DNA from 3 places in the Phyllobacterium sp. CCNWLW109 genome. Region 3 is predicted to be linked to each of the others. Evidence: predicted binding sites of a transcription regulator. Region 3 holds the regulator's gene; each other region holds the start of a gene.
What was found. Region 3 encodes PhoB, which activates phosphate uptake and scavenging genes when phosphate is short. Its sites were predicted from a motif close to TGTCATNNANCTGTCAT; they were not measured.
Positions count from the first base shown of each region.

Region 1: V9K92_RS09265 (RNA degradosome polyphosphate kinase) is a predicted target of PhoB. The motif match lies at 2,784-2,800, and genes of this name have one in related genera.
Region 2: V9K92_RS12995 (DUF2794 domain-containing protein) is a predicted target of PhoB. The motif match lies at 2,098-2,114, and genes of this name have one in related genera.

Region 1 is NZ_JBBCBK010000002.1:809,790-817,256, reverse strand. Features, by position in the region: gene ppx (exopolyphosphatase) at 1-446, opposite strand, end outside; gene V9K92_RS09265 (RNA degradosome polyphosphate kinase) at 505-2,697, opposite strand; gene V9K92_RS09260 (zinc-finger domain-containing protein) at 2,879-3,124, shown strand; gene V9K92_RS09255 (FAD-dependent monooxygenase) at 3,121-4,383, shown strand; gene V9K92_RS09250 (amino acid ABC transporter ATP-binding protein) at 4,517-5,320, opposite strand; gene V9K92_RS09245 (amino acid ABC transporter permease) at 5,333-6,490, opposite strand; gene V9K92_RS09240 (amino acid ABC transporter permease) at 6,493-7,467, opposite strand, start outside.
Region 2 is NZ_JBBCBK010000003.1:509,509-516,975, forward strand. Features, by position in the region: partial or broken gene V9K92_RS12985 (PLP-dependent cysteine synthase family protein) at 1-190, shown strand, start outside; gene V9K92_RS12990 (MATE family efflux transporter) at 234-1,613, shown strand; gene V9K92_RS12995 (DUF2794 domain-containing protein) at 1,700-2,071, opposite strand; gene V9K92_RS13000 (DUF1223 domain-containing protein) at 2,451-3,305, opposite strand; gene acnA (aconitate hydratase AcnA) at 3,412-6,099, opposite strand; gene ccmA (heme ABC exporter ATP-binding protein CcmA) at 6,383-6,991, shown strand; gene ccmB (heme exporter protein CcmB) at 6,991-7,467, shown strand, end outside.
Region 3 is NZ_JBBCBK010000003.1:760,391-767,857, forward strand. Features, by position in the region: gene V9K92_RS14265 (PstS family phosphate ABC transporter substrate-binding protein) at 1-688, shown strand, start outside; gene pstC (phosphate ABC transporter permease subunit PstC) at 777-2,150, shown strand; gene pstA (phosphate ABC transporter permease PstA) at 2,143-3,882, shown strand; gene pstB (phosphate ABC transporter ATP-binding protein PstB) at 3,897-4,712, shown strand; gene phoU (phosphate signaling complex protein PhoU) at 4,736-5,464, shown strand; gene phoB (phosphate regulon transcriptional regulator PhoB) at 5,481-6,167, shown strand; gene V9K92_RS14295 (ABC transporter ATP-binding protein/permease) at 6,321-7,467, opposite strand, start outside.

The sequences.
Region 1 (7,467 bases), on a different contig from region 3:
CTGCCGCCGCCAAGATCGCCCGCAATGCCGTCAGGATCATGAAAACCGGAAATGATGCCAAGCGCCGAATAATAGGCTTCTTCCCGGCCCGACAGAACCTTGATGGGTTCTTCAAGGATGGCTTCCGCTTCGCGGATAAATTGCGAACCATTTTCCGCCTCACGTGCGGCGGCAGTGGCAAGCACATCCAGCGACACGGCACCGGCCTGCTCGGCAAGCGCGCGAAACCGGCGGAGCGCGCGCAAGGCGCTCTGCACGGCTTTGGCATTCAGCTTTTTGGTTTTGACCAGTCCCTTGCCAAGACCACACAATATCTTTTCATTGAAAAGAACCGTGGGCGAGCGCGTGACACCTTCGTAAACCACAAGACGCACGGAATTCGAGCCGATGTCGATGACAGCGGCCGGTCGGCGTCCCTGCACACGTCCCTGTGCTGCCGATATCATAAAGTCTGGGTTCCCAAACCGGTATATCGGCAGTCACCAGAGAAAGTCGCAATTAAATTCATTTTTCTTTCGCCGCTTTCCGCTTGCGATGGGCAATCAATCGAGGCGCAGAAGATTTCAGCGACTTGCCACGGCCTGAAAGGCTAGGATTGGTCATGAAATATTCCTGCGCATTAAAAGCATCCTCCCCATCGGCGGGAGCGATCCGCCGCGAGGTTCCATCTGCAAGTAGCTCATAACTCTGCTGGTTGTCGAGAAGGTTTGCCAGCATAATCTGTGAAAGAACCTGTTGATGCACAGTTGGATTGGTGATGGGCACCAAAGTTTCAACACGGCGGTCAAGATTACGGGTCATCATATCGGCTGAACCGAAATAGACCAGAGCGTTTTCCGATGGGAGCGGCTTACCATTGCCAAAACAGAAAATACGGCTGTGTTCAAGGAAGCGGCCCACGATGGACTTTGCGCGAATATTCTCCGAAAGCCCCGGCACCTGCGGACGCAGGCAGCAAATGCCACGCACGACGAGATCAATTTCCACACCGGCACTGCTGGCTTCATAAAGCGCATCGATAATCTTCGCATCGACCAGCGAATTCATTTTCATCCAGATTGCGGCAGGACGGCCAGCTTTCGCATGGGCGATTTCCTCGGCAATATGCTGAAGAATGCGAGGACGCAGCGTGATCGGGGAAACGGCAAGCTGCATTTCGCCGGAAGGCGGCGTATAGCCTGTGATGTAGTTGAAGATTTGCGCCACGTCGCGGCCAATTGAAGGCTCGCATGTGAAGAACGACAGATCGGTATAAATCTTTGCGGTGATGGGGTGATAATTGCCGGTGCCCAGATGCACATAGCTGCGCAACTTGTTTTCTTCGCGGCGCACGACCAGCGACATTTTCGCATGGGTTTTCAACTCGATAAAGCCGAAAACGACCTGTACGCCAGCGCGCTCCAGATCGCGGGCCCAGCGAATATTGGCCTCTTCATCGAAACGCGCCTTAAGTTCGATCAAGGCAGTGACGGACTTACCGGCATCTGCGGCATCAATCAGCGCACGCACGATCGGGCTATCATTTGAAGTACGGTAAAGTGTCTGCTTGATTGCAACGACATCCGGATCGGCGGCGGCCTGACGCAGGAATTGCACCACGACATCGAAGGATTCGTAAGGGTGATGGACGATGATGTCTTTCTCGCGAATCGCTGCGAAGCAGTCGCCACCATGTTCACGCACACGTTCAGGAAAACGCGGATTGTAAGGAACAAACTTCAGGTCCGGGCGAGCAATGCTGACAATTTCCGAAATCATATTGAGCGCAAGCAAACCGCCAAGCACGCTGATACGATTATCCGGCACACCCAGCTCCGTAGCCACAAAGCTGCGCAGGGATTCAGGCATTTCATCATCAAATTCGATGCGGATCACCTGACCGCGGCGACGGCGCTTCAGGGCGCTTTCGAACAGGCGAACCAGATCTTCCGCCTCTTCCTCGACTTCAATATCGCTGTCACGGATGATGCGGAACGTGCCGGCACCCTTGACCTCATAGCCAGGGAAAAGCCGCCCGGTGAAAAGGCTGATCGCATCTTCAAGAGATAAGAAGCGGTAGCGACCGCTATCATCCGGTATCTGGATAAAGCGCTTGAGCGCCTGCGGCAGGCGCAGGAGCGCCGTCATTGGGCGGTTATCCGTGCTGCGGTTCAGCAGCATGGCAATGGTGAAGCCGAGATTCGGGATAAATGGAAAAGGATGCGCCGGATCAATGGCCAAGGGTGTTAGCACAGGATAGATGGTTTCGAGAAAATGATCCTCCAGCCATTCCTGCTCAGCTTTGGTCAAACGATCAGGCCGAACAATCTCGATGTTCTCCCTGATCAATTCCTCGCGCAAGGCACTCAGACGCAGCTGCTGGGCGGCTTGAAGTTTGCCGACTTCCTCGAGAACGAATTCCAGCTGTTCCTGCGGCGTGCGTCCATCATCACTGCGACTGGAGACGTTTTCGCGCACCTGCCCGGCCAGACCGGCAATGCGCACCATGAAGAACTCATCCAGATTGGCAGCCGAAATAGACAGAAAGCGCAGGCGCTCAAGCAAGGGCTGATGGGTATTTTGCGCTTCTTCAAGCACGCGGCGATTAAATTGCAGCCAGGAGAATTCGCGGTTGACGAAGCGATCAACGCTGGTGTGCAGATCCGGCAGAGAGACATTCTCAACAGGCTGCGGAATGGTGGGCGATTGGTCGTTCATCAATATTCTCCAGCTAAAAAAATTTCCCGCAAAATGCGGACTTAAGAGCGCACCATAGACAAGTCTTTTGACAGTTTGATAGCAATCGTCTTGAAATCGTAATCAGGATGATACAAACCGAAGCGAAAGAGAAGTCAAATGCCAAACATGCGTATTTGACAAGACGATTCAGGAGCGAAAAATGGCTGGCCACAGCATCCCTCATTTCCAGAACAGCGCAGGACATGCGACCATTGCCATCGGCGTGAAGGAATTCATGTGCGTGGGTGCCAACCCGCCTTTCGACCATCCGCATGTGTTTCTCGATCTGGGCGATGACAATGAAAAAGTTTGCCCCTATTGCTCCACGCTTTACCGCTATGACGCTTCGCTGCATGCCGATGAGACCGTCCCAGCAGGTTGCACCTATGTGGACAGGGCCGCTTGAACGCATCGCTCATCGATTTAAAGACCGAACGAAACAGGCGCGATCCCAATCCTGACCAGATTATTATCGCCGGCGCTGGCATTGCCGGATTGACGCTGGCGCTTGCCTTGAGTGCCAAAGGTTTTTCAGTTCAGATATTTGAGAAAAGCGCGACGCTGGCCGAAGCCGGTGCCGGAGTGCAGCTTTCCCCCAATGCCACGCGGATATTGCAGCAGCTCGGTGTTCTCGAGCAATTGACGCCATCCTCGGTTGAACCGCAGGCAATTTGTCTTGCAGATGGTTCGAGCGGCAAAATGTTGCTTTCGCTTGATGTTGGTCATGTGGCCCGCACGAGATGGGGCTCACCCTATATTGTCTGCCACCGGGCCGATCTGCAAAATGCCTTGCTGGAACAGGCACGAAGCCAGCCCAATATAGCTATCCAGCTGCAATCAGCGGTGACACAGTACAAGCCTGACGCAGATGGCATTATCGTTCGCGTTCAATATCACGATCGTATCGAGGAACATCGCGGGGCTTTGCTCGTAGGTGCCGACGGCGTCTGGTCGAATATGCGCACTGCCATGTCCGACATGGAGCGCGCGCGCTATACATCGACGATTGCCTGGCGTTCGACCATCGCCGCTGACCAGTTGCCAAAGAGCTTCACATCCCTGCTGCCTCAGGGCATCAATGTTGTTGCCTGGGTTGGTTCAAACGCTCATCTGGTCGCCTACCCGATACGTTCCGGTGAAATGTTCAATTTCATTGCTGTTGCCCCGGATCGCCAAGGCGGACGGCGATGGGAGGCTGGGGCTGTGCCGGAAACGCCAAGCCAAAATTTTATCCGGGAATTCAATCTTTGGCATCCCGGTATTCGCGACATCATGCTGGCGGGAAGACCTTGGACTTCATGGCCATTGTTTGAGCAGCGTAAATGCCGTTACCGAATAAAGGATCGCCTGGTGCTGATCGGGGATGCTGCCCACGCGATGACGCCATATGCAGCGCAGGGAGCGGCCATGGCTATCGAGGATGCATGGGCGCTGGCATCTGCCTTGGGGGAAAATATCGCAGCATGGCCATCGGCTTTAGACGCGTTTGACAAGACCCGCAGCAAACGTATCAAAGCAGTGGTGCGGCGCGGAGCGATGAACCAGCTCGCCTATCATGCCAAAGGGCCAATCGCCATGGCGCGCAATATGATTATGCGCAAACGCCCTGCCGAAAAGTTTATCGAAGGGCTGGATTGGCTCTATGGATATGATGGCCAGATTTGAATGCAAAAACCCTCGCCGAAGCGAGGGTCATGAGCGCCCAAAAGGGCTTGCAGGCCAAATATAAGAAAAATGGATTGCAGTATCAAACAGGCGGCCATAAGGCCGCCGTTTGGTAACATTGCAGAAAACTATCTCAATGAAGAATCTGGCTGAGGAATAGCTTCGTGCGTTCGTGCTGCGGATTATCAAAGAACTCGGCAGGGGCGTTCTGTTCAACGATCTGGCCCTGATCCATGAAGATAACGCGATTTGCAACCTGGCGCGCAAAGCCCATTTCGTGGGTTACGCAAACCATGGTCATGCCTTCTTCAGCAAGCTGCACCATTGTGTCGAGCACTTCCTTGATCATTTCCGGATCAAGGGCCGACGTCGGCTCATCAAACAGCATGATGCGTGGATTCATGCAGAGCGAACGGGCAATGGCTACGCGTTGCTGCTGACCACCGGAAAGCTGACCCGGATATTTATTGGCCTGTTCGGGGATTTTGACGCGCTCAAGAAAGTGCATCGCAATTTCGTCCGCCTTCTTCTTCGGCATCTTGCGTACCCAGATTGGGGCCAGCGTGCAGTTTTCCAGGATAGTCAAATGTGGGAATAGATTGAAATGCTGGAACACCATGCCGACTTCGCGCCGAACTTCGTCGATCTTTTTCAGATCGTTGGTAAGTTCGATACCGTCAACGAGAATCTTGCCGCTCTGGTGCTCTTCCAAACGGTTGATGCAGCGGATCATGGTCGACTTACCTGAACCGGACGGACCAGCAATGACGATGCGCTCGCCGCGCATCACCTTGAGATTGATGTCCTTCAGAACATGAAAATCCCCGTACCATTTGTTCATATTGATGATCTCAACGGCAACGTCTGTCGTGGAGACTTGCAGGAGCGAATGGTCGACGTGGATTTCTTCCGGGTCGATAATGTTTTCAGTTGTCATATACGTATGCTCCTAACGTTTGTGGCCAGTGTCGAGACGATTTTCCATGAAGATGGAATAGCGCGACATGCCGAAGCAGAAAATCCAGAAGACGAAACCGGCAAAAACCAGACCGGACATGGGGGTTTGCGGCGATGACCAATTTGTATCGTTGAAGTGCTGACGCACCGTCCCGAGCAAATCGAACATGCTGATGATCGAAACAAGCGATGTATCCTTGAACAGACCGATAAAGGTGTTGACGATACCTGGGATTACCAGTTTCAACGCCTGTGGCAGAATGATGAGGCCAGTTTTCTGCCAGTAACCGAGTCCAAGCGAATCCGCACCTTCATACTGCCCTTTCGGGATGGCTTGCAGACCACCACGCACCACCTCCGCCATATAGGCCGAAGCGAACAGCGCAACACCGATCAGCGCCCGCAGGAACTTATCGAACGAAACGCCCGGCGGCAGGAACAATGGCAGCATATAGCTGGCCATGAACAGGACCGTCACCAGCGGAATACCACGCACCATTTCGATAAAAATGACGCACAGCATCTTGATGACCGGCATTTTCGAGCGCCGTCCAAGTGCCAGTGCTATGCCAAGCGGCAGCGAGACGGAAATACCAACGAAGGAAATAACCAGCGTAACCAGCAGACCACCCCAAACGGAGGTTTCGACATAGGGAAGGCCGAACCAGCCACCGACCAGCAGGAAGAATGCGACGATCGGGAATACGAAAAAGAAGACGATCGCATTCAGTACCTTGTAGGGCGCTTTTGGAATCAGAAGTGGAATCAGGAGGGCAACGAACATGATGCCCACAAGATTGACTCGCCAACGTTGGTCAATGGGGTAAGGACCATACATGAACTGGCCGAATTTGGCGTTCACGAAGGCCCAGCATGCGCCGGACCAGCCATCTGGCTGCAAACCGCCTTGTGCCACGGTCGCACATACCGACCTGTTCGGCCCGACCCACGCAGCTTGAATAAATAGCCAGTTGATCAGTGGCGGTAAAAACCATGCCAGAACGAGAAGTGCCAAGACGGTCAGAACAGCATCGACCGGCGTTGCAAGCAAATTAACCCGCACCCATCGCACAATGCCGCGTTCACCCAAGGGCGGAGTTTGACCCTGCAGCATTTCCTGACGAACGAAACTAATATTGGTGTCTGTCATGATCAGCGCTCCACCAGTGCCATTTTGGCGTTGTACCAATTCATGAACAGCGACGTCAGAATACTGAGGCTCAAGTAAACGATCATGAAAATAACGACCACTTCAAGCGAGCGGCCCGTCTGGTTCAGGATCGTTCCCCCGACGGCAAAGAGATCCGGATAACCGGCTGCAATCGCGAGTGAGGAGTTCTTGGTCAGATTCAGATATTGGCTGGCCAGCGGCGGCGTGATGATGCGCATTGCCTGTGGCACAACAACAAGCCGTGTTGTCGTGCCTGCACGTAAGCCTAGAGCATGGGCAGCTTCACTCTGTCCCTTGCCAACACCACGAATGCCGGCCCGGACGATCTCGGCGATAAAGGCCGCCGTATAGAACGACAGAGCCAGATAGAGCGAGATAAACTCAGGTCCGACCTGCGAGCCACCTTTCAAATTGAAGGCGCCAAGGATTGGATAGTCCAACGTCATGGGAAAGCCTTTGACGGCCAGCGCCAACAACGGCAGACCGACAATGAGGGCAATCGCTGTCAGACCAACCGGAAACGGCTGACCTGTTGCCATCTGACGCTTATGGGCCCAGCGTCGAACCAGCAAAGTCGCCACGACAGCTATCAGGAAAGCGACACCCGCCAGCCAGGCACCCTCACCCATAATCAATGACGGAACATAAAATCCGCGATTGTTCAGATATGTCCCAAAAGGCAGAGCTATACTTTGGCGTGCCTGGGGTAACACAGCAAGCACACCAGAATACCAGAAGAAAATAACCAGAAGCGGCGGAACATTGCGGAAAAGCTCCACATAAACCGTACAAATCTTGCGGATAAGCCAGTTATGCGAAAGCCGGCCAATACCGATAATGAAGCCGATAATGGTTGCAGTGATAATACCCGCAATCGCCACAGTCAGCGTATTCAGAATACCGACCAGAAGCGCCTTGGCAAAAGTGGAATCACTGGAATAGGAGACATACGGACT
Region 2 (7,467 bases), 250 kb from region 3:
AAAGAGCATTATGGTCGTCCTGGTTTGTGATGCCGGAGAAAAATATCTCGACAGCGTTTTCAATGATGATTGGCTTAACGAGCGGCAGCTTCTGGACAAACCGGCGCATCGTCGCCTTGACCAGCTTTTTGACGCCTATATTGAATCGATAAGGTTGGCATCAGTGCCTCCGACGACGTTGTGGGCCTAAAGCGATGCCGATAAATTTCAGACAGTATAAAGAAATTCTGGATTTGGCTGCGCCCATTGCAGGTATCCAGTTTGCCCAGGTTGCCCTGACAAGCACCGATCTGCTGATGATGGGTTTCATCAGTGTTCAGGCCGTTGCAGCCGGGGGCCTTTCGCTGCTGCTTTATAACCAGCTGCGTACCATGTGCGTTGGTATGGTGACGGGGGTTGGCAATCTCATTGCTGCTTCGGTCGGACGCAGCGAGAAACGTACCGGAACATCTGCAATTGACGACGTCGCGACTGACGAAATACGCGACCTGCTGTGTGCCTCAATATTGATTGCAACAATTGCGGCGACGATTGCCGGCGTCATATTGGTGATTTTCAGCCAAATCCTGACTTTCCTTGGCCAAGCGACTGCGGTGGCAACTTTGGCCAAGCCGATCATGCTGACCTTGGCCCCGGGCTTGCTGCCAATGCTGTGGCTAAACGTGTTGCGGCAGTTCGCGGTCGGCATGCGCCGCGCCGGTTCCTTATTGACCGTTACGATAATATCCATAGCCGTCAATGCTGGCCTGAACCTGATCTTCATCTATGGTTGGCTCGGGATACCTCCGCTTGGATTGGCTGGAATTGGCCTTGCCACCACCCTGGTTCAGGCATGGACATTTCTGGTCTATCTGAGAACCGTCCGGCGTGATGATGCGCTCAGGCCTCTGCTTGCGCTCGACGGATGGCGGGCACGCCCGGCAACATTGGCGATGATTACCCGGATGGGCCTGCCGATCACGCTGACATATGGTTCGGAAGCAGCCATCACTTCGATAGCAACGGTCTTCATGGGAACCTTCGGGCCATTAGCATTGGCGGCTTCCAATATCGTCAATCAACTTGCCTATATTGTTTACCAGCTTAATATTGGCCTCTCGCAAGGTTCATCAATTCTTGTGAGCAGGACGGTCAGCAAGGGGCAGGCAGATCAGGTCAGCGCTATTGCACGACGAACATTCGCGATCAGCTTCAGTGCAATGGCAATTATCGGCCTTGTCTATGTGTTCCTGCCTGAAATAGTTTTGCTTCCATTTCTCGGTGGCCGGGCCGATCCATCCCTGTTCGGGGCGGCAGCCACATTATTATGGTTCGCCATTGCGCACCAATTCTTCAAAGGCTCACAGAATATCTGTGTCGGCTTGCTACGTGGGCTTGGAAAAACGAAGGTGGCCCTGTTCAATACACTTGTGGGCTACTGGCTTATCGGCATTCCCGCGATGGTGTTGTGCGCATACGGGTTCGGATGGGGCAGCTATGGCATCTGGTTCGGGTTGTGCCTTGGCTTTGGCAGTACAAGCATTCTGTTATGGTGGCGCTTTATTGCGGAGCTTAACACCGCCCGGCTGGCCATTTCTAAAAATCAGCAAGCTTTCCAGATAATATCGGGCTGATGCGCTTCAAAGATAAAGCCATGCGTGAGCAATGTTTCAAAGATCGCGCTTGGCAGATTTGGCATGCACTATCGAGCGGGCCTGCTCTAGCTGCGTACGATGCTCAGCGTCTTGTCAAAAATGCGCAAGACCCTGTCGAGTTCGTGCCCGCGTTTAAGAATAAGGCCGCCTGCGGCGATAACGCTATAGGCACCCTGTTTGCGTGACAGTTTCGGGTTCTTTTCAATGCGGAACATCGGGACTTCGCTGGTGCGCCGGAAAACCGAAAAGATTGCCCTGTCGGAAAGATGGTCAATGGCATAATCCCGCCATTCGCCAGCGGACACCATAAACCCATAAACCCGCAAAATTTGATTGAGTTCGCGCCGGTCGAAGGTAATCGGCAAATCATTATTTCGAACGAGGGGGATGAGTTTCGCCTGGCGCTGCGAATCGTCGCCACCTGCATTGCTTTCCATCAATCAACCGCCTTTGAATTTGTCGTGTGACACCTGGATGACAATAAGGTGACCCCATCTGGACAATTTTACAAGCTTGCAATTTTCTTGCTGCGCAAATTTTGTGAAAACAGTGCCTTCGTTTCCGCACCTCACGAACCAATACGGGGTGAAGCCAATGGTGATGATGCGACACATTCTCGCCATCTTCCTTACGCATTGCCGCCGAAATTCAAACCGAACATCCAGCTGTGTTGCCAGAGATGGTTTGATCAGGGCAGTTCGATTACCCAAGCCCCCCGCCCAAGCGGATTGTTCAGATCAGATCAATAATCTCAGTATATTTGGCAACATGCCCCAATAGCTCAGGCCGGATTTATCCGGCCTGTTTTTGTTTCAGCTACTTGGACGCCATGATTGACGCACCGATGATTGGCCCGGGCTTGCCGTCGCCAAGCATCTCTTGCAACAGCACCGCGCAACCTGAGGCCTTCTTGCTGGCAAGCTCACTCATTGGGATCTCGATCTTTTGAGCATTGCCATCCCACATGCCCACGGTTTCCATGGCACGAACGCTATTGGCATAACTCACCATACGTCCGGTATTTTCGCCGCCGGGGATAGAGACGATGCTCTCGCGATTGAAATATGCAAGGACGACACGGACAGGATTAGCCGTAACCGATCCTGAGCCTATATCAATAAGAAGCCGGTTTTTTGCAGCTTTCTCAATGGAAACCGACACTGTCAGCCCCATGGGTGTATTGCGCATATCGGCAATGCGGCGGCGAATCTTCGTTTCGTCCTGCCCATTCATATGCTCGCGTCCATTGACGATGACCTGCGGCGTATAAACGCCATTGAGACTCAAGGCTTTGCGATATTCGTTCTGGCGTTCGGTGTTTTCGGGCAAAGCAAGATTGTCGGTCCAGCCCCGATAGTCCCAGTAGTCGACATGGAAAGCCAGCGCCACAACCTTTCCTTCCCCCGCCAGTTCTTTGAGAATAGCATCGGCAGGGGGACATGAACCGCAACCTTGCGACGTATAAAGCTCGACGACGCCTTCCGGCTTGGTTCCCGCATCTTCTGCGCAGACCGGAACCACATAAGCAATCGCTGCCAAAACGGGCAGGCCGATCGCCAAGAGTTTTGAAGTGGTGCGCGTAAGCAAGATTGCGGGGCTTTCTTCGTGAAATTTATAAATCTTATCTGTCAGATTGGTTGCCAGAAGATTGATAGGAGTCCGTTCATTCAAGGGGAAGTCACTTTGAGGTGAATTCGATCACGAATACTGTACCATTCAACGATGAAGGGCCGCCGATCGCCCGGCGGCCCTTCAAAATCAATTATATGATGTCGAATCAGGCAGCCAGATCGCGCAGAACATATTGCAGGATGCCGCCATTCTTCAGATACTCCAGTTCATCGATAGTATCGATGCGGCAGATCAGAGGAACCTGCTTCACTTGACCATCAGCGAATGTCACTGTCGCAAATGTTTTCTGGCGGGGCTGGATCGTGGCAAGCCCCTCGATGGAGACAATTTCATCACCCTTCAGACCCAGTGACTGCCAGCTTGTACCTTCTTCAAGAACGAATGGGACAATGCCCATGCCGACAAGGTTCGAACGGTGGATACGCTCGAAAGACTGAGAAATAACCGCGCGAACACCGAGCAGATTTGTTCCCTTTGCCGCCCAGTCACGTGATGAGCCATTGCCATATTCCACGCCAGCGAAAATCACCAGCGGCACATTCTCGCGGCGATATTCCATTGCCGCATCATAGATCGGCATTTCTTCCTTGGTTGGATAATGGATGGTGTAACCACCTTCGCGGCCATTCTCACCCAGCATGTGATTGCGGATGCGGATATTGGCAAAAGTACCGCGCATCATCACTTCATGGTTGCCACGACGCGTGCCGTACTGGTTGAAGTCCAGCGGAGCCACGCCATGATCGGTCAGATACTGCCCGGCAGGTGAGGCGGCCTTGATGGAACCGGCCGGAGAAATATGGTCGGTCGTGATCTTGTCGCCGAACAGGCCAAGAATGCGCGCACCCTTGATGTCGTTGACAATGCCCGGGGTTTTACCCATGCCGACAAAGTAAGGCGGGTTCTGCACATAGGTGGAATTGTCATCCCATGCATAGGTCTGACCGGCTGGCACTTTAACGTTCTGCCAATTTTCATCGCCCTTGAACACATCCGCATATTTTGCCGAAAAGAGCTTGCGGGTAACGTTCTTGGTGATGAATTCCTGGATTTCATGGCTGGAAGGCCAGATATCCTTGAGGAAGACAGGATTGCCATTCTGATCTTCGCCGAGCGGCTCGGTTGTCAGATCCTTGGTAACCGTTCCGGCCAAAGCGTAGGCAACGACTAGAGGCGGTGAGGCAAGGTAGTTAGCCTGGACGTCTGGCGATACACGGCCTTCGAAATTGCGGTTGCCGGAAAGAACAGCAGCAGCAATCAGACCCTTATCATTGATGGTCTTGGAGATCGGCGCAGGCAATGGACCGGAGTTGCCGATGCATGTGGTGCAACCGAAGCCGACAAGATTGAAGCCAAGCTTGTCGAGTTCAACCTGCAGACCTGCGCTTTCCAGATAGGCGGCAACGACCTGCGAGCCGGGGGCGAGCGAAGTCTTGACCCAAGGCTTGGATTTCAAACCCTTGGCAACTGCGTTGCGGGCGAGGAGGCCAGCGGCAATCAGAACACTTGGATTTGACGTATTGGTGCAGGACGTGATGGCGGCAATGGCAACGTCGCCATGGCCCAGATCATAATTCTCGCCCTCGACCTGATAACGCGCATCGAGTTGTTCAGTCTTCTTGTATTCCTTCTGCAATGATTCGCGGAAGCCGGAAGCAATTCCTTCCAGCGCGATACGGCCTTCAGGACGCTTGGGGCCAGCCATGGAAGGCACAACCGTGCCGAGATCCAGTTCCAGCGTATCGGTGAAGACCGGATCAGCAGAGCCCGCTTCACGCCACATGCCCTGAGCCTTTGAATAGGCTTCAACCAACGCCAGACGATCTTCGTCACGGCCAGACATATGCATATAGTTGATGGTTTCATTGTCGATCGGGAAGAAGCCGCATGTTGCGCCATATTCCGGACCCATATTGCCGATGGTGGCGCGGTCAGCCAATGTCATCGAATCAAGACCAGGGCCGAAGAACTCGACGAACTTGCCGACAACACCCTTCTTGCGCAGCATCTGAACAACGGTAAGAACCAGATCGGTTGCCGTAACGCCTTCCTTGACCTTGCCGGTCAGGCGGAAGCCGATGACTTCCGGAAGAAGCATGGAAACTGGCTGACCGAGCATGGAAGCCTCGGCTTCGATGCCGCCAACGCCCCAGCCAAGAACGCCAAGACCATTGACCATGGTGGTGTGCGAGTCCGTACCAACGCAGGTATCAGGATAAGCGACAGTCACGCCGTCTTCTTCCTTGGTCCAGACGCCTTGTGCCAGATATTCGAGGTTGACCTGATGGCAAATGCCCGTGCCGGGCGGAACAACGCGGAAGTTCTTGAATGCCTGTTGGCCCCATTTCAGGAAGCGGTAACGCTCGCCATTGCGCTCATATTCCAGATCCACATTGCGCTTGAAGGCTTGTGGATTGCCGAATTCATCGACGATGACGGAATGGTCGATAACCAGATCGACCGGGACGAGCGGATTGATCTTTTCAGGGTCACCACCAAGATTGACCATTGCATCACGCATGGCGGCAAGATCGACGACTGCTGGAACGCCGGTGAAATCCTGCATGAGAACGCGGGCAGGGCGGTAAGCAATTTCTGCCCCGGCAGAACCGCGATCAACAAGCCACTTGGCGACATTCTCAATATCTTTCTTGAAAACCGAGCGGTTGTCTTCAAAGCGAAGCAGGTTTTCAAGCAGGACTTTCATGGAGAATGGGAGGGCGGAAATGCCTTCCAAGCCGTTCTTTTCGGCTTCGGTCAAACTGAAATAAACATATTCCTTATCCCCTACGGTGAGGGTTTTACGGCATTTAAAACTATCGATCTGAGACATTTTGCGTTCGTCCTTATGCTGCGGCCTAACCCGGGACGAACGCCTTTGCCGCGTTTCAAGGACGCGCTAAGGTGCGGGTGCAGTCATTTCCGCTGTCCGTCCCAGCAAATACCGGGAAGTATTCGCTTGAGATCGGCCAAAATTGTTTCCATGCCGACCGCTGGCATGGTTGACTGGTATATAGAGTTTTTCCGCGATTTGTGCCAGACCGTAAGGCGCAAAAATACGGGCTGCGGCGAAATGGTCATTTGGTTGCGCTCAAAACAGAAAAAGCGGGTTTTTCATGCAGTTAGTGGCCAAAGGGTTGGGCGGAGAGCGGGGCGGGGAAATCTTGTTTTCTGACCTCAACTTTACCATTCAGGCTGGCGAAGCCCTACTCATCACCGGGCCAAATGGCGTCGGCAAATCGACCTTGTTGCGAATCGCGGCAGGATTGTTGCGGCCAGCCGAGGGAGAAATAGTGCTGCAGGATAATCGTGAGCAATTCGAAACGTTGGGCGCGGCATGTCATTTTGTCGGGCATATGAATGCGATGAAACCCGCGCTGACGCTGGACGAAAATTTGCGGTTTTGGCAATCCTTTTATGGCGGCGGAGCGCGGCATGTGTCCGAAGCGCTTGAAATGGTGGGATTGGCCGATATCAGCCATTTGCCCTTTGGCTATCTTTCCACCGGCCAAAAACGACGCGCCAGCATAGCGCGGCTTCTTTCCAGTGACAGGCCCGTATGGCTTTTGGATGAGCCGACCGCTGGACTGGATAAGTCATCCGAAACACAGTTTTCGGCGTTGATGCAGGCTCATCTTGGCAATGGCGGTATCATCGTGGCGGCCACGCATCTGCCTCTCGGATTGCCGCATTCGCAAGAACTGACACTCGAGGCTGTTCACTGATGGGCGCATTGTTCGTGCGAGATGCCCGCCTTGGTTTACGGGCGGGCGGCGGCGCACTGGTCGGGATATTGTTTTTTCTGGCTGTGATTGCTGTCGTGCCTTTCGGCGTCGGGCCCGATCTCAAGCTCCTCGCACGCATTGGCGCGGCCATGCTGTGGATCGGCGCACTGCTGGCAACTCTCCTTGGCCTCGACCGGCTGTTTCAGGCAGATCGTGATGATGGCTCGCTTGATCTTCTCATCATGAACTCCGAACGCCGCATGCTGGCGATCACGGTGCTGGTGAAATGCCTCGCCCATTGGACAGTGAGCGTTTTGCCGTTGGTTATTGCCGCGCCCTTGCTGGGCCTGTTCATGAATATGGAGCCGCTGGCAATTGGTGCAGTCACATTGACCCTTCTGATAGGAACGCCGGCCATCACGCTTATAGGGGCTGTCGGTGCGGCTGTTGCAGTCTCGCTGCCGCGTGGTGGACTG
Region 3 (7,467 bases):
CGGTATTCCTCTGAAGCTTTCGCGCAAGAACTTCTTCCTCGCTCTTGCCAAGGAAGTTCCGGGTGCTGATGGCAAGCTCGTTGCCAACCCATACAAGAATTGGTCTGAAATCGATCCTTCGTTGCCTAACGAGAAGATCGAAGTACTTGGCCCGCCTCCAACATCCGGCACACGCGATTCCATGCATGAGCTTTTCATGGAAGCCGGTGCGCTTGAAATTCCTGCTCTGAAGGAATTGAAGGGTAAGGACGCCAAGGCATTTGAAGCTGTCTGGAAGTCACTTCGCGAAGATGGCGCCTATGTGGAAGCAGGCGAGAACGACAATGTGATCGTTCAGAAGCTTGAAGCAAATCCAAAGGCATTTGGCGTATTCGGCTATTCCTTCCTTGAGGAAAATGCATCGAAGCTGGCCGGTGTGCCAATCGACGGTGTTGTTCCGACCTTCGAAACAATTTCCGACGGTACTTACAAGCCTTCTCGTGAACTTTACGTCTATATCAAAAAGGCCCATGTCGGCGTTATCCCGGGTCTGGACAAGTTTGCTGCTGAATACGTGTCGGACACTGCAAGCGGCGAAGAAGGTTACCTTTCCGAAAAGGGCCTCGTGCCACTGCCAGCAGAGCGCCATGCTGAAGCTGCCAAGGCTGTTCTGGCCATGGAGACCATCAACGGCGACAAGCTGAAATAAGCTTTATATCAAGAATGGCAGCCGGTGATCTGACCGGCTGCCATTCAAATACATTGAAGCCAAGCCTTGGACCTGGATCGGTAGGCCTATGACCGCAACATATTTCCTGATACTCGCGCTATTGACAGTCTCGCTGTTTCTGGTGGGTCGCCAAAGGGCGTCATCCCTTGCCGGAGCGGAGCCTTCGTCTCTCCATTCGCTTCCGTCCTATCACGGCATGTTTCTTGCGGCTTTGATCGCGCTGTCCATGCTTCTGGTCTATGTTCTGGGAGCGCCGCTTGCCAATCGATATGTCGAGGCGCAGGCACTTGCGGGTATTGACCCGGCCACTATTGCTGATGGTCTTGGCCGCAGCGCGGTGTTTCGCGATATTCATTCAATTCTTGCCGGTACTTATGCAGGCACTGCCTCGCCCGAACTGGCCAATGCCGCATCGGCCTATTCAAGCGCTGTCAGCCTTACTGGCTGGTTATTGCTGATTGGCGGCGTTGCCCTTGCATTGGCCGCCGCAATGATGGGTTTTCGTCTGATCGGGCCGCAGTTTCGCGCGCGAAACAGCGTCGAGCGACTGATCAAATATGTCTTGCTGGCCTGTTCGGCCATTGCTGTCCTGACGACAATCGGCATTGTTTTTTCCGTGGTTTTCGAAACCATCCAGTTCTTCACCAAAGTATCGCCGATCGACTTTTTGTTTGGTCTGCAATGGTCGCCGCAAACGGCGATCCGGGCTGATCAGGTCGGTTCATCCGGCGCATTTGGCATTGTGCCGCTGGTGGTCGGCACACTGCTGATCACTGTGATCGCTATTGCAGTTGCTGGTCCGCTCGGCCTGTTTGCAGCGATCTACATGGCTGAATATGCCAGCCCGCGCACGCGTGCAATTGTGAAGCCTATTCTCGAAATTCTGGCCGGTGTGCCTACTGTTGTGCTCGGCTTCTTCGCTGCCTTGACAGTCGCGCCATTCATCCGCGGATGGGGCGAAACCTTTGGTCTCTCGGTTTCGTCGGAATCGGCACTCGCTGCCGGGCTTGTCATGGGCATGATGATTATCCCCTTCGTGTCTTCGCTTTCGGATGATGTGATCAATGCCGTGCCTCAAAGCCTGCGCGATGGTTCCTATGCGATGGGCGCAACAAAGTCTGAAACCATCAAGAAGGTTATCCTTCCTGCGGCTTTGCCGGGCATCGTGTCGGCATTCATGCTGGCAATTTCCCGTGCAGTCGGCGAAACGATGATCGTGGTCATGGCAGCCGGACTTGCTGCCAACCTCACATTCAATCCGCTCGAAGCGGTTACGACCTTTACCGTGCAGATCAAGACCATTCTGGTTGGAGATCAGGAATTCGACAGTGCCAAAACGCTCTCGGCTTTCGCTCTCGGCTTCGTGCTCTTCTTCTTCACGCTTGTCCTCAACTTCATCGCGCTCCAGATCGTCAAGAGATATCGGGAACAATATGACTGACATCACCATATCCAACGGCATTCCCGTTACCGACTACCCACGCGATGCATTGGTCAAGAAGCGCTACCGCGCAGAGCGGCGCTTCAAGTTTTACGGGATCGCGGCAATTATTCTGACGGCACTGTTTCTGTCGGTTGTTCTGCTCGATGTTCTGTTCAAGGGCTTGCCCGCGTTTTCAGAATATCGGGTGGATCTGAAGGTTACCGCAGATCAGGCGGCATTGGACCCGCAAAATACCCGCGATCCTGTGACGCTTCTTGCTGGTAATTACGACAAGATCATTCGTGACGCATTGGCTGCTCAGTTTCCTGATGTTTCAACCCGTGCGGAACGTCGCGCGTTGAATGGCCTGCTCAGTTCAGGTGCATCCGACGATTTCCGCCGCATGATTTCGGGTAATCCTTCGCTGATCGGTCAGGAAGTGACCGTCCCTGTTCTGCTTTCAGATGATGCAGATCAGTTCCTGAAGGGTTATCAGACATCGGAAATCGTGCTGGAAGGTACGGGAACGCTTTCCCAGACCCTTAACGGCGAGACCTATTCGCTGCGTTCATCGGGTGATGATTTCGCCAAGGCTTTTCAGGAAATGCAGGGTTTTCTGTTTGAGCGTCTGGAAAAGTTGACGACAGAATCCGCACGTCTTGAAAAGCTGATCCCTGGCCTTGATGCAAATGCAGCAAGCTCGTTGCAAAGCCAGATCGATGCGATCAAAGCAGAGGCGCAGACGCTGAATGCCCGCATCACCGACGCTAATGTCGCTATTGAGTTGGATGAGAAGCTGCCAAGCCTGCTTGTCAACGTTAATGGCGGGACGATCAAGGCGAGCCAGATCAGCCCCTCGGGTATTGATGGCGTCAAGCTGATAACACCTGCAAGCGCCGAAGCTGCTGCTCCCGGCAGCTGGTCCATGCTGACGCTTGTCACGCCGGAATCAAACCGCCGCGTGCAGGATCAGGCTGCAATCTGGCTCACAAAGATGAAGTCCGAGGGCCTGGTGGAACGTGCTTTTGCGACCCGCTTCTTCACCTCGGGTGACTCGCGTGAGCCTGAACTTGCAGGTATTCGCGGTGCATTGACCGGAACGCTCTGGACGCTCGCCGTAACATTGCTGCTCTGCCTGCCACTAGGGGTCGGCGCTGCCATATATCTTGAAGAGTTTGCGCCGAAAAACCGCGTGACCGAGATCATTGAAATCAATATCAACAATCTTGCAGCCGTTCCATCAATTGTCTTCGGCTTGCTCGGACTGGCGATGTTCCTGAATTTCTTTGACCTTCCACGTTCCGCCCCTTTGGTTGGCGGGCTGGTGCTGGCACTGTTGGTAATGCCGACAATCATCATTGCATCGCGCGCTGCACTTCGCTCCGTACCTCCTTCAATCAAGGAAGCGGCGCTGGGCGTCGGTGCATCGCATCAGCAGGCCATCTTCCACCATGTGCTGCCTCTGGCCATGCCCGGCATCATGACCGGCACGATTATCGGCATGGCGCATGCTCTGGGCGAAACGGCTCCGCTGCTGATGATCGGCATGGTCGCGTTCATCGTCGATATTCCTGGTGGGATAACCGACGCTTCGACGGTGCTGCCGGTGCAGATTTATCTGTGGTCCGACCTTCCTGAAGTCGCCTTCCAGGCAAAGACCGCCGCAGCCATTCTGGTGTTGCTGGTGTTCCTATTCGTGATGAATGCTGCGGCGATCATGCTGCGCCGACGTTTTGAACGTCGCTGGTAATGAGGTACAAGGACATGAACATGTTATCCGAAGTTGATGTGGAAAAGAAATTGCATAACTCCTCGAACCAGCCTGCGATAAAGATGAAGGGCGAAAACGTCTCCGTATTTTATGGAGCCAAACAGGCGCTCTTTGAAGTCAGTCTCGATATCAGGGAAAAGGAAGTCACCGCGCTTATCGGACCATCCGGTTGCGGCAAGTCGACTTTCCTGCGTTGCCTGAACCGCATGAATGATACGATTTCGATCTGCAGGGTCACGGGCAATATCACGCTTGATGAGCGCGATATCTATGATCCCAAGATCGACGTGGTTCAGTTGCGCGCCCGTATCGGCATGGTATTCCAGAAGCCAAATCCATTTCCGAAGTCGATCTTCGAAAATGTTGCCTATGGCCCGCGCATTCATGGTCTTGTCAAAAGCAAGAGTCATCTCGACGAAATCGTGGAAAAAAGCCTGCAGCGTGCAGGCCTGTTTGCGGAAGTGAAAGACCGTCTGCATGAATCTGGCACCGGTCTTTCCGGCGGACAGCAGCAGCGTCTTTGCATCGCGCGCGCCATTGCGGTCAGCCCGGAAGTGATTTTGATGGACGAGCCTTGCTCGGCGCTTGATCCTATCGCGACGGCAAAGGTTGAAGAACTGATCGACGAATTGCGCCAGAACTATACGATCGTCATCGTCACGCACTCAATGCAGCAAGCGGCACGCGTGTCGCAACGCACGGCAATGTTCCATCTTGGAAATATTGTTGAAGTCGGTGACACTGAAATGATGTTTACCAGCCCTACCGAAAAGCGCACGCAGGACTACATTACCGGACGTTTCGGTTGATCTCACGGGAAGAGGGTTAGACAATGACTGATACAGCACAACACACCGTCCGCTCTTATGACGATGAACTGAAGTTTCTGACGCACAAGATTGCAGAGATGGGCGGACATGCGGAGCGCATGGTCGAACAGGCTGTGTCGGCCATGGTCAATTCGGACAATGCGCTTGCCCAGCGCGTGATCTCTGACGACCTTATCCTCGACGCCGGTCAGCGCGAGATTGACGAAAAGGCGATCACCATCATCGGCAAGCGCCAGCCAATGGCGATCGACTTGCGCGAAGTAATCGGCACGATCCGCATTTCATCCGATCTTGAGCGTATCGGCGATCTTGGCAAGAACATTGCCAAGCGTGTCGTAGCCGTCAACGATACGCGCCAGACGCTCTCTGTCTATCGCGGCCTGCAGACCATCGCAGAACTGGCATTGACACAACTTAAGGATGTTCTCGACGCTTATGCGACACGCTCGGTGGCACAGGTCAATATCGTCCGTGAACGCGATGATGAGATTGATGCGCTTTACACGTCGCTGTTCCGCGAACTCCTGACCTATATGATGGAAGATCCGCGCAATATATCCGCTTGCACGCATCTTTTGTTCTGCGCCAAGAATATTGAGCGCATCGGTGACCATGCCACCAATATCGCCGAGACGGTCTATTACATTGTAACGGGAACACAGCTTCCGGCGGAACGCCCGAAGGAAGATCAGTCGCATACCGTTATTCTTGACGAGCCAGTAACGCCATAATTGCCGGAAGCAGACCATGCCTATAGCTCCCAGAATCACAGTCGTTGAAGACGAAGATGCCCTCAGTGTTCTCCTGCGTTATAATCTGGAGGCAGAAGGCTATATTGTCGAAACCATCAGCCGTGGTGACGAAGCCGAAATCGCCTTGCGCGAAAAGGTGCCGGATCTGCTGATCCTCGATTGGATGCTTCCAGGCCTTTCCGGTATTGAACTTTGCCGCCGCCTGCGTGCTCGGCGCGAGACAGAAATCCTGCCGATCATCATGTTGACCGCGCGCGGTGAAGAAAGCGAGCGTGTTCGCGGTCTTTCAACCGGTGCGGATGATTACATGGTCAAGCCGTTCTCGACACCGGAATTGCTGGCACGCATCAAGTCCATGCTACGCCGGGTCAATCCAAGTCTCTTGTCGCATGTGTTGAGCTTTGGAGATCTGAAACTTGACCGCGAACAGCACAGGGTTTTCCGCAAAGAGCGTGAACTCAAGCTCGGACCGACAGAATTTCGCCTGCTGGAATTCCTGATGCAGTCTCCGGGCCGGGTGTTCTCGCGCGGACAGCTCTTGGACAATGTATGGGGCGCGGATATTTACGTCGATGACCGCACGGTTGACGTGCATGTTGGCCGTTTGCGTAAGGCAATCAATATTGGCAGATCGCTTGATCCGATCCGGACCGTGCGCGGTGCAGGCTATTCCTTCGGATAGGATTAAAGAGCGTTTTTCTTTATGTCTCGGTCGGGAACAGAATCGGCGTTATATGAGCCAATTTGCGCTAGAGATGGCTTGCGCAAATGACCGGTAGTCTCATTTAAACAGAACTGCTTCTACCGGACAAAAAGCGCCGTGTTCCGAAAAGGGCTATTCGGCGGCAATCAGCGGGAAGTTTGTTGTTGGTAGCGGATCTGGCTCGACCAATGTCTCCAGAAGTGGCCGTTGGATAGCTGTGCCGCCATTGATCTCCAAAATATGCGTATAGAAGTTTTCGCCGGAAACCGAGCGTGGCGCTTCGATCTCATGCATCACGCTGATAACGGTGGTTCCGGCACAATGATCCTTGATGGCCTGATGGAAGGCGATCTTGGAGTCCGGGTCCAGCGCGCCGGTTGCTTCATCAAGAAACAAAACCGCAGGCTTGTGCAGCAATATGCGCGCAAGCACCAGTTTCTGCTTCTGGCCACCCGATAGGAGCTGGTCCCAAGACGTGCCATCGCGGCATTCTTCACCAAGGTTTTCAATAAAGTCGCCCATGCCGGCGCGGTGCAGGGCGGCCGCAACGGAGGAATCGCCAAAACGGCTTTCATCCATTGGGAGGCATACGAGCTGTTTCAGCGACACGCCGGGAAGTTTGACCTCCTGCGCCGCATACATTGTTGCCGCATCTTTCGGGTAAAAGATTTCACCACGGCCATAGCCCCAAAGCCCGTTCATTGCTTTGAGCAAACAGGTTTTTCCACTACCGGAATCACCCTTGATGTAAGCCCATTGGCCCTTGCGCAACCGCATATTTCCAAGCGTGAGAAAAGCTTTGGCCTCGCTGTCGCGGTGCATCAATTCAAGTCCCCGCACCGAGACGCCAAAGGCTTCATGCTGTGTTGCAAATTTGAACTCACTGACACCGGTGGACCGATAATATTCCGAGGGCTGGCTGACACGCTCGACCGCTTGGGCCAATTCGGTAACGCGCCGTGCATTTGCCTTCAAATTGGCAATTGCGGGCATGACATGGATAAACCAGGAGCATTCATTGATCATCGAACCAACAAGCTCGGAACCGGTAATATAGTTCTTGAAGCTGATCGTATTACCCATATAGGGCAGAAGACCGGGTATATAGGCGACAATACGGGCGGAAAAGAAATTGTAGATCGAGGTGAACGACATATAGCAGGCATCGAACACATTGAAACGCCCCCAATTATTGTCGACGCTTCTGTAGAGCTTGTCATTTAACGACTTTTGAACAGTCTCGCCATTGGCAGCGGCAACCTGAAAGCTGCGGCGCAAC